3 regions of the Pseudoflavonifractor sp. HNCC25GI2 genome follow, and region 3 is predicted to be linked to each of the others. Evidence: predicted binding sites of a transcription regulator. Region 3 holds the regulator's gene; each other region holds the start of a gene.

Region 1 (3,260 bases), on a different contig from region 3:
CAGGCCACGGAGGATGGCGATGGCGTCCTCCACCGTGGGCTCGTTCACCATGACGGGCTGGAACCGGCGCTCCAGAGCGGCGTCCTTTTCAATATACTGCCGGTACTCATTGAGGGTGGTGGCACCGATGCAGTGGAGCTCGCCCCGGGCCAGCATGGGTTTGAGCAGGTTGCCTGCGTCCATGGCGCCCTCGGTCTTGCCCGCGCCCACAATGGTATGAAGCTCATCGATGAACAGGATGATCTTGCCCTCGGACTTCTTCACCTCATTCAGGACGGCTTTCAGACGCTCCTCAAACTCGCCGCGGTACTTGGCGCCGGCAATGAGGGAGCCCATATCCAGGGCAAAGATGGTCTTGTCCTTCAGGGAGCTGGGCACGTCCCCCTTTACAATCCGCTGGGCCAGGCCCTCGGCGATGGCGGTCTTGCCCACGCCGGGCTCGCCGATGAGGACGGGGTTATTCTTGCTCTTCCGGGAGAGGATACGGATGACGTTCCGGATTTCATCATCCCGGCCGATGACGGGGTCCAGCTTGTTCTGACGGGCCCGCTCCACCAGATCGGAGCCGTACTTCTTCAAAGCATCATAGGTCTCCTCCGGGTTGTCGCTGGTAACCCGCTGATTGCCCCGGACGGAGGCCAAAGCCTGCATGACCCGCTCCCGGGTGACGTTATAGGTGCGGTAGAGCTGGCTCAGCTCCCGGTTGGCGCTGTCCAGCAGGCCCAGGAAGATGTGCTCCACCGAGATATACTCGTCCTTCATGGACTCTGCCGCCTGCTCGGCGCTCTTCAGTGCCTTGTCCACGTCCTGAGCCACATAGATTTTGTCTGCCTCCCGGCTGCCGCCGGATACCTTGGGCAGCTTTTCCACCTCGGCCTTGATGGCCGCCTCAAAGCTGGGCACCGTCATTCCCATGGCGGTGAGCAGCTGGGGAATAAAGCCCTCCTGGTCGGACACCAGCGCCAGCAGCAGGTGCTGCTGCTCAATCTGCTGCTGCCCGTACTCCTGGGCCAGATCCCTGGCCCCCTGGATGGCAGAAAGGGATTTTTGCGTAAACTGATTCATATTCATATGGAAGAAACCTCCTTTTCGGGTTTCCATTTTTTGTATTAAGTTTTAGCACTCGTATTATCTAAGTGCTAAAATTATGATAGCCTATTTCCTCCCATTTGGCAAGGGGGTTGGGCAAATTTTTTCAAAGAAAAGGCAGGCCCGCAGGCCTGCCTTTTCCGCATATCCATCCTTACTGGATGGCGATCTTCCGGCTCTGGGGCTCGGGCTCACCCTGCTTGGGCAGAGTCAGCTTCAGCACGCCGTTTTCATAGCTGGCGCTGATGGCGTCTTCCTGAATGCCGGAGACATTGAAGGAACGGGTGAAGCTACCCACACGGCGCTCCCGGCAGACATACTTGCCGTTCTCATCCTTGTTCTCCGAGGTCTCATCGTGCTTGGCGGTGATGGTCAGCAGGCCATCCTGCAGGTGCAGGTCAATGTCCTCCTTCCGGAAGCCGGGCAGGTCGGCCTCCAGCAGGAAGTGGTCGCCCTCATCCTTGATGTCGGTACGGAAGGCGGGCATCTGGCTGCGGTCCACGGGGAAGAAGCTGCGCTCAAAATCATCAAACAGGCTGTTCAAACTATTATTGGTGTAACGTCCAAAGGGAAGCAAACTATACATAACTCAAAACTCCTTTCGGGCCGGGTTTCTGCGGCACCTCGCCGTTCCCTGGGCCCTTCTTAACTTTGGCTTTAGTATAGCTCCGGATTATGAACAATTCTCGCAAACTTTATGTCTAAATTGTAAATTCTAGCACTCTCAAATATAGAGTGCTAATTTCATTTTCTCCATTCTCCTCGCTTCTTGCCGGAAGAATGAAAGAATGTTATACTTAATTTTGTCGATTCTATTCCGGGAGGGATTTGTTTGAAGGTACTTATTTTTGGTTCTCAGGCCCGTTACCAGGCCTATCAGCCGGATTTTGTGGCCCAACTGCCCGTGGAGCCAGTGTTTTGCCCCATTGACCAGCCTCTGCACGAGGCCGCTGCCCGGCACCCCGACGCCCAGGCTCTGTTTGTGGACGCCATCACTCCGGTGGAACGGGCCATGATGGAGCTGCTGCCCCAGCTGAAGCTCATCCACTCCGAGGGCGTAGCCTTTAACCGCATTGATCTGGAGGCCGCCCGGGAACGTGGTATTTTTGTGTGCAACAACAAGGGCTGCAACGCCGCCTCTGTGGCCGAGCACACGGTCATGCTCATGCTCATGGCTCTGCGCCACGGCATCACCGGCCACAACGCCGTCAGAGCCGGACAGCAAATCACCATGAAGGAGGCTGTGATGGTCTCCGATTCCCCGGAGCTCGGTCTGTGCACGGTGGGCCTTGTGGGCTTTGGCGACATCGCCCAGGCCACCGCCCGCCGCCTCCAGCCCTTCGGCTGCCCCCTCTACTACTATACTCCCCACCGCCGTCCGGAGGCGGTGGAGCAGGACTTTGGCGTTACCTACCTGCCTCTGGAGGAGTTGGCCGCCCGGTGCGACATTCTCTCCCTCCACTGCGCGGTGACCGATGAGACCCGGGAGATGGTCAATGCAGATCTCCTCTCCAAAATGAAGCCCAACGCCATCCTGGTAAACACCGCCCGGGGTGACCTGCTGGACAACCAGGCAGTACGTCAGGCCCTCATGGAGGGACGTCTGGGCGGCATCGCCGTGGATACTCTGGCACCCGAGCCCACCCCCGCCGACCACCCTCTGGTGGACCTGCCTCCGGAGGTGCAGGACCGGGCCATCTACTCCCCCCACCTGGGCGGCATCACCGGCGGCTCCTTCCGCCGGGCCCACGCCAACATGTGGAACAGCCTGCGCCTGGTATTGGAGGGCAAGCGCCCCAACTTCATCGTCAACGGACTGTAAAGGAGTTTCTATGCCCGCGTTTCTCTTAAAAGTCGTTCTTGTCTGGCTGGCAGTCATCAACCTCATTACCTTCACCCTCATGGGGCTGGACAAGTGGAAGGCCCGGCGGGACGCCTGGCGTATCCCGGAAAAGACGCTGTTTCTCGCCGCCCTGCTGGGAGGCGCCCTGGGCGGTACGGTTGGGATGCATCTCTTCCACCACAAGACCAGGCACTGGTATTTCCGCTTTGGCTTCCCTGTTCTGCTGATTTTACAGCTTCTGCTGGCCGGATTTCTGGCCTACCGATTTTAGTAAAAAATCCCTGCTGCCCATTGGACAGCAGGGATTTTTTCATATTCAGAACCGATG
Region 2 (3,260 bases), 170 kb from region 3:
GCCTTCATGTGCTCGCCGCCCTCCAGCTTGCTCATATACCGCTCCATCTCCAGGGAGACGGGGCCGTCGGCGCTGAGGCAGCAGGCACCCGACTTCAGGATGGAGGAGATGCGGACCTCCTTCACCTGGTCGCCCAGGGCCTCCTTCACGGCCTCCAGCACACCCTTGCCGGCCTCGGCCTTCTCCTCGGCCTCCTTCTTCTCCTCTTCGGTCTGGGGCAGCGCGTCGTCGTCGGCCACGGACTTGAACTTCTTGCCGTCCACCTCGTCCAGGGCCTTCATGACAAAGTCGTCCACGTCCTCGGTGCAGTAGAGAATCTCATAGCCCTTGTCCAGGATGCGCTCCACCTGGGGCAGCTTTGCAATCTTGTCCACGCTCTGGCCGCAGGCGTAGTAGTAATAGGGCTGGTCCTCGGGCATACGGTCCTTATAGGCGGCCAGGGTGGTGTAAGCGCTCTCCTTGGAGGACCAGAACAGCAGCAGGTCCTGGAGAAGCTCCTTCTTGGCGCCGTAGTCGGCCACCACGCCGTACTTAATCTGGGTGCCGAAGGCCTTCCAGAACTTTTCGTACTTCTCCCGGTCGTCCTTCTGCATCTTGAGCAGCTCGGACTTGATCTTCTTCTCCAGAGCGGTGGCGATGACCTTCAGCTGGCGGTCGTGCTGGAGAATCTCACGGCTGATGTTCAGAGAGAAGTCGGGGGAGTCCACCACGCCTTTCACAAAGCGGAAGCAGTCGGGCAGCAGGTCGGCGCACTTGTCCATGATCATCACGCCAGAGGAATAGAGCTGCAGGCCCTTCTGGTACTCACGGGTATAGAAGTCGTAGGGGGTCTGGGCGGGGATATAGAGCATGGCCTTGTAGGTCACGGCGCCCTCGGCGCTGGTGTGAATGACGGCCAGGGGGTCCTGCCAGTCGCCGAACTTCTCCTTGTAGAAGGCGTTATACTCCTCGGGCTTCACCTTGGACTTCTGGCGCTGCCACAGGGGGACCATGGAGTTGATGGTCTTCCACTCCTTCACAGTCTCCCACTCGGGCTTGTAGTCGTCGCCGGCGTCGGCGGGCTTCTCCTTCTGGCGGTAGTCCTCCACCTCCATGACGATGGGGTAGCGGATATAGTCGGAGTACTTCTTGATGAGCTCCTGGAGCTGATAGGTCTCCAGGTACTTGCTGTAATTCTCCCCGTCCTCGTCCGCCTTCAGGTGCATGATGACATCGGTGCCGGGGGCGTCCTTCTCACACTGGGTGACGGTGTAGCCGTCGGCCCCGTCGGACTGCCACATCCAGGCCTCGTCGCTGCCCCAGGCCTTGGAGATGACGGTGACGTGGTCGGCCACCATAAAGGCGGAGTAGAAGCCCACGCCGAACTGACCGATGACGTCAATCTTGTCGGCGGCCTTGTCGTCCTCGGAGAGGTTTGCCTTGAACTGTCCGGAGCCGCTGCGGGCGATGGTGCCCAGGTTGGACTCCAGGTCCTCCTTGCTCATGCCGATGCCGTTGTCGGACACGGTGAGCAGCCGCCCCTCCTTGTCGGGGACGATGGTGATTTTCAGGTCCTTGCGCTTGATGTCCACGTTCTCATCCGTCAGGGACTTGTAGGCCAGCTTGTCCTCCGCGTCACTGGCGTTGGAGATGAGCTCCCGCAGGAAAATCTCCTTGTGGGTGTAGATGGAATTGACCATCAGGTCCAGCAGGCGTTTGGATTCCGCTTTAAACTGCTTTTTTGCCATGGTGTCTGATGCCTCCATAATATTTGAAAATTTGTTAAAAACAAAAAATAACGTTAGCACTCGTTTCAACTGAGTGCTAACGTTATCATAGCGCGCTCCCCGTAAAAAAGCAAGGGTATTCACAATTTTTTTACACTTTCCTGCTAAGACTGCTTATCCAGGCAGTCCAAAGTACACCCGCAGGACGCACTTGCCGTCCTCGGGGCGGTAGTAGGCGGACATGGTGTCGGAGCACACCTCCACCAGGGAACCGCTGGTGGAGCACCAGCTGCCCTCGCTCCAGGGAAAGCTGGCGGCCAGGGTGCCGTCCCAGTTGTAGAGCAGCCACAGCGGCTCGCCCTCCAGGCGCACGGCCAGCCAGGAGCTGCCGCCCTCCCAGTCGTTCTGCAGCACCGCAAGGGTGCCCTCCCGCTTGGGGAGAATGACCTTGCCCGCCAGGTCGGTGACAGCGAAGGCACCCTGCCCGTCCTCAAAGATGACCCGGTCGCCTCCGGATACATAGGGCAGGGCGTCCCCCATATCCAGAGGGGCGGTAATGGTGTGGGATTCGTCTCCCATGGTCAGGGTGTAGGTTCCGTCGCCGTTGGCTTTGGCATCCCACCAGGTCTGGGGAGCACTCTGGAACTTCTGGTCCAGGCTGTCATACCAGGCCTGGGCGGAGCTGGTGGTCACTTCCCCCGTCATGGGGTCCAAAAACCGGGCCTCGCTCCCGTCTGTCCCATAGCAGCCCAGGAAGAACCGGTCCCCGGTCCACTGGAGGGAGGAGTAGGCGTCCCCGGTGAACCAGGGCACCGAGCTTGCGTTGTCAATGCCCAGCTCTGCCCAGCTCCACTCCTTGACTGCTTCGCCCGTCTCCGGGGCCAGCAGGTCCATGCCATCCTTGCCGCCGGCCAGAATGGCGGTGGGACTGGCGGCGCAGCCCCAGTAAACAAAGTCCGTGCACCAGCTCCCGTCGGCGGAGGCCAGGGCGATAAGCGAGCCGTCGCTGGGGTCGCCCCGCTCCTTGTCCCCCTTCTCCAGGGCCAGGACGGGCAGAGGGACGCTGTCCCCCACTCCGGTGGAGTAGGACACCCGGTAGATGGAGGTGCACACCGGGTCCATCACCACGGTGCCCTCCTGGGTCATAAGCCCGTAGAGGAAGCTGGTGGAGAGATAGTCCTGGGACTCGCCTTCCATGGGCTGAATGGTGACCCGGGCACCCACATAGGGCAGCAGAGTGCCGTAGTCTTTCCGGGAAATGAGGTGGTCGGTGTAGCTGTCATACCAGCGGTTCCAGACCGTGGGCAGGGTCTCCTCCCCGCCCTCCAGCACGGACCAGTCGGTCTGGACGCGGATGGTCCCGCCGCCCTGGGCGGAGGAGGAACTCTGGGAGCCCTCCGGCTGGCTGGACGCGCTCTGGGAGGCGGAGGTACTCTCACCGGGGGCGGAGCACCCGGCCAGCAGGGTGGCGGACAGCAGCAGCGCAGGCAGCATTCGTCTCATGCTCACCCCTCCTGTCCGGTCACCGGCACATAGCCCTCCATCTGGGCCAGC
Region 3 (3,260 bases):
CATGGTGCGCCGGTTCCTCCGCTACGGCGGCCTGGTGGTGCTGAACGAGACCATGTGGGGTCTGGGCACGTCGGTTATGCCCACCATTATGGGCCACATGGAGGGCAGTACGGAGATTCTGGCCGCCTATACCGTGGCGGGCAACGTGGAAAAGATGTGTACCGTGTTTTCCTTCGGCCTGGCCGCCACCGCAGCGGTCATCATCGGACGGGAAATCGGCGCGGGACGCACCAAGAACCTGAAGAACGTGGGCCTGACCATGGATACCCTTGCGGTAATGTGCGGCCTCGTCCTGTGCGGGCTTCTGCTGTGCTTTGTGCGGTTTGTGGCGCCCCAGTGGGTGTTCCCCCTGTTCAAGCTCTCTGCGGGTGCCAGCTCCGTGGCTACCATGATGATTACCGTCATGGCCTGTGTCATGCCCCTGCGGAACTTCAACACGGTCAATATTGTGGGCGTGCTGCGGGGCGGCGGAGATGTGCGGGCGGCCACCCTTATTGATGTGGGCAACCTGTGGCTGGTGGCCATCCCCTATGCCGTGGTGTGCGGCGTGCTGCTGAGAACCTCGGTGTTCTGGGTCTATCTGGCCTTCGGCGTGGAGCAGATTGGAAAATTTGCCGTAGGCGTCTGGCGGCTGCGGTCCGGCCGGTGGGTCCGGGACCTCACTGTGGTGGGATAATCGAATACGAAAAAATAACAGCTCGTTTTTCAAACGAGCTGTTATTTTTTGTCCTCATCGACACGATTCGACACGTACTGCAGAAGGATTGTCTCTATCATATTAGATAAGTTACGGTTTTCCTCCTTGGCATAGACCCGGAGCTGTTCCACCAAGTCTTCTTCCAGACGAAAGCTGTAAGTCTTTTTTTCAATTCCCATATTATCACCTTATCTTTATTGTATGGAAATGTAATACAATGTTCAAATATTGTATTGCATTATATTGTGTTATAATGTAATATTTTAAAAGGAGGCGATTTCCGTGGCAGAATTCTGTTTGGATTGCTGGAACGAGATGAACGGGACCCACTATACTCCGGAGCAGGTGGTGCTGGAGGAGGATCTGTGCGAGGGCTGCGGGGAGTGGAAGCCGGTGGTGGTGGGCTTTCGGGGCAATCCGCTGACCGAGTGGTTCCGGGGGATATACGGCCGCCTGGAGGACTGGGCGGCCCGTCGGAGGGAGCAGGAGCGGTAGGTGCGCCTGCCCCAGGAAACACGTCCATTTCTGGCGTTTAATTTTAGCAATGGCCGGGCTTTTCTGCAAAGAAAGGTCCGGCCGATTTGTTTAAAATAAATTCATAAAGTGCCTATTGACAATTTTTGTACCCGGTGGTACATTATCTTTAGCACTCGGGGATAATGAGTGCTAAAACCATAAACCAAAGAAAGGGCGGTGGAAGCATGGAGCTCAGTGACCGGAAAAAACGAATTTTACGCGCCATTGTGGAGACCTATATCGCCACCGCCGAGCCGGTAGGCTCCAAGGCCGTGGCCGAGCGGGCGGGACTGGATGTGTCCTCCGCCACCATCCGAAATGAGATGGCGGACCTCACCGACCTGGGCCTTCTGGAGCAGCCCCACACCTCCGCGGGACGGATTCCCTCCCCGGCGGGCTACCGGCTGTATGTCAACGAGCTGATGGATCAGCACCAGCTCACCCTTCAGGAGACCGAGCGCATCAATCAGGCGCTGAACCTGAAGATGGAGGAGCTGGACCGGGTCATTGACCGGGCGGGCAAGGTGCTCTCCCAGATCAGCGACTATCCGGTGTTCACCATGGCCGAGGCCAAGACCCGGATTACCGTCAAGCGGTTTGACCTCCTCATGGTGGAGGAAAACGCCTTCATCGCCGTGGTGATGACGGACAACTCCGTGGTGAAGAACAAGCTCATCCGCATGCCCGACGCCCTGTCCGACACCCAGCTGCAGCTGCTGTCGGCGGTGCTCAACAGCTCCTTCGTGGGCCTGACCCGGGAGGAGATGGAGCAGACGCTGGACAAGATGGAGGCCCGTACCGCTCCCGCCGCCTTTGAGCTTATCTCGCTGGTGGTGGACTTCGCGGTGGAGGTCCTGGCCGACCAGAGCCAGAAAAAGATTCACACCTCGGGCATCACCCATCTGCTGGAGCACCCGGAGTACCACAGCCTGGATAAGGCCAAACCCCTGATGACCTATCTGGCTGAGGAGCAGGAGGGCTCGAAGCTGCCCGTCAGCCTGGCCCGGGGCACCAACATGAACATACTCATTGGACCGGAGAATGTCAGCGACGCCTTGAAAGACACCAGCGTGGTCATGGCCAGCTATGACATTGGAGATAATATGCGGGGCGTCATCGGTGTGGTTGGTCCCACCCGGATGGACTACGCCAAGGTGACCGCCCGTCTGTCCTACTTCGCCGACAGCCTGACCCGAATGTTCGGCAAGGGCGAGCTGCCCCCCGGCGAGGACAGTGAGGACAAGGAATAAAGAAAAAAGGAGCGCGCAGACGTGAGCAAAAAGGAAACAAAAAAGCAGGATCCCGTTCAGGAAACGCCTCAGGACCAGGCGGCTCCCCAGCAGGAGGAGACCGTGCAGCCTCAGGGCGAGCAGACCGCACCCCCTGAGGAGGACCCGCTGCTCCGTGAGCTGGAGGCCCTCAAGGACCAGAACGCCCAGCAGGAGGACAAATACCTCCGTCTGGCCGCTGAGTACGACAACTACCGCAAGCGCACCGCCAAGGAGAAGGAAACCATCTGGACCGATGCCAAGGCGGAGACCGCCGCGGCCTTCCTGCCGGTGTACGACAATCTGGAGCGGGCCCTGAAGCAGGAGACCGCCGACGAGGCCTACAAGAAGGGCGTGGAGATGACCATGAACCAGCTCAAGGAGGTTCTCTCCAAGCTGGGCATCACCGAGATTCCTGCCTTGGGCGAGGCCTTTGACCCCCAGAAGCACAACGCCGTGATGCATGTGGAGGATGAGACCCTGGGTGAAAACACCGTGGCTGAGGTCTTTCAGGCCGGCTTCCAGTGCGGCGAAAAGGTCATTCGGTTCGCCATGGTCAAGGTGGCCAATTAAAACGAAGCGCGGAGGCGTGCGGAGCAGCGAGGATGGACCGGAGCGAGGGCGAGCGGAGGACCGCATAGCGGTCTGAAGACCAGCCCGAGACGAAGGGAAGCCGCGCGTCGCGCAGCCGCCGCAGCGTGACAAGCCGAAGCGCGCAGCCGCTGCAGCGTGACAACCCGAAGCGCGGAGGCACCGCGGCGCAACAATCTAATTTCCCA

The links. Region 3 encodes HrcA, which represses chaperone genes, less so after heat shock. Its sites were predicted from a motif close to TGTTAGCACTCNNNNNNNNNGAGTGCTAACA; they were not measured.
Region 1: AC3YUO_RS09295 (Hsp20/alpha crystallin family protein) is a predicted target of HrcA. The motif match lies at 1,803-1,833, and genes of this name have one in related genera.
Region 2: htpG (molecular chaperone HtpG) is a predicted target of HrcA. The motif match lies at 1,779-1,809, and genes of this name have one in related genera.

The regions. Positions count from the first base shown of each region.
Region 1 covers NZ_JBYUOW010000006.1:39,688-42,947, reverse strand. Annotated here, with positions in the region: gene clpB (ATP-dependent chaperone ClpB) at 1-1,071, opposite strand, end outside; gene AC3YUO_RS09295 (Hsp20/alpha crystallin family protein) at 1,244-1,675, opposite strand; gene AC3YUO_RS09290 (2-hydroxyacid dehydrogenase) at 1,922-2,911, shown strand; gene AC3YUO_RS09285 (DUF1294 domain-containing protein) at 2,922-3,203, shown strand; gene AC3YUO_RS09280 (hypothetical protein) at 3,249-3,260, opposite strand, start outside.
Region 2 covers NZ_JBYUOW010000002.1:196,602-199,861, forward strand. Annotated here, with positions in the region: gene htpG (molecular chaperone HtpG) at 1-1,727, opposite strand, end outside; gene AC3YUO_RS03470 (hypothetical protein) at 1,881-3,209, opposite strand; gene AC3YUO_RS03475 (PstS family phosphate ABC transporter substrate-binding protein) at 3,212-3,260, opposite strand, start outside.
Region 3 covers NZ_JBYUOW010000002.1:22,702-25,961, reverse strand. Annotated here, with positions in the region: gene AC3YUO_RS02690 (MATE family efflux transporter) at 1-676, shown strand, start outside; gene AC3YUO_RS02685 (DUF6364 family protein) at 718-876, opposite strand; gene AC3YUO_RS02680 (hypothetical protein) at 980-1,192, shown strand; gene hrcA (heat-inducible transcriptional repressor HrcA) at 1,399-2,463, shown strand; gene grpE (nucleotide exchange factor GrpE) at 2,485-3,054, shown strand.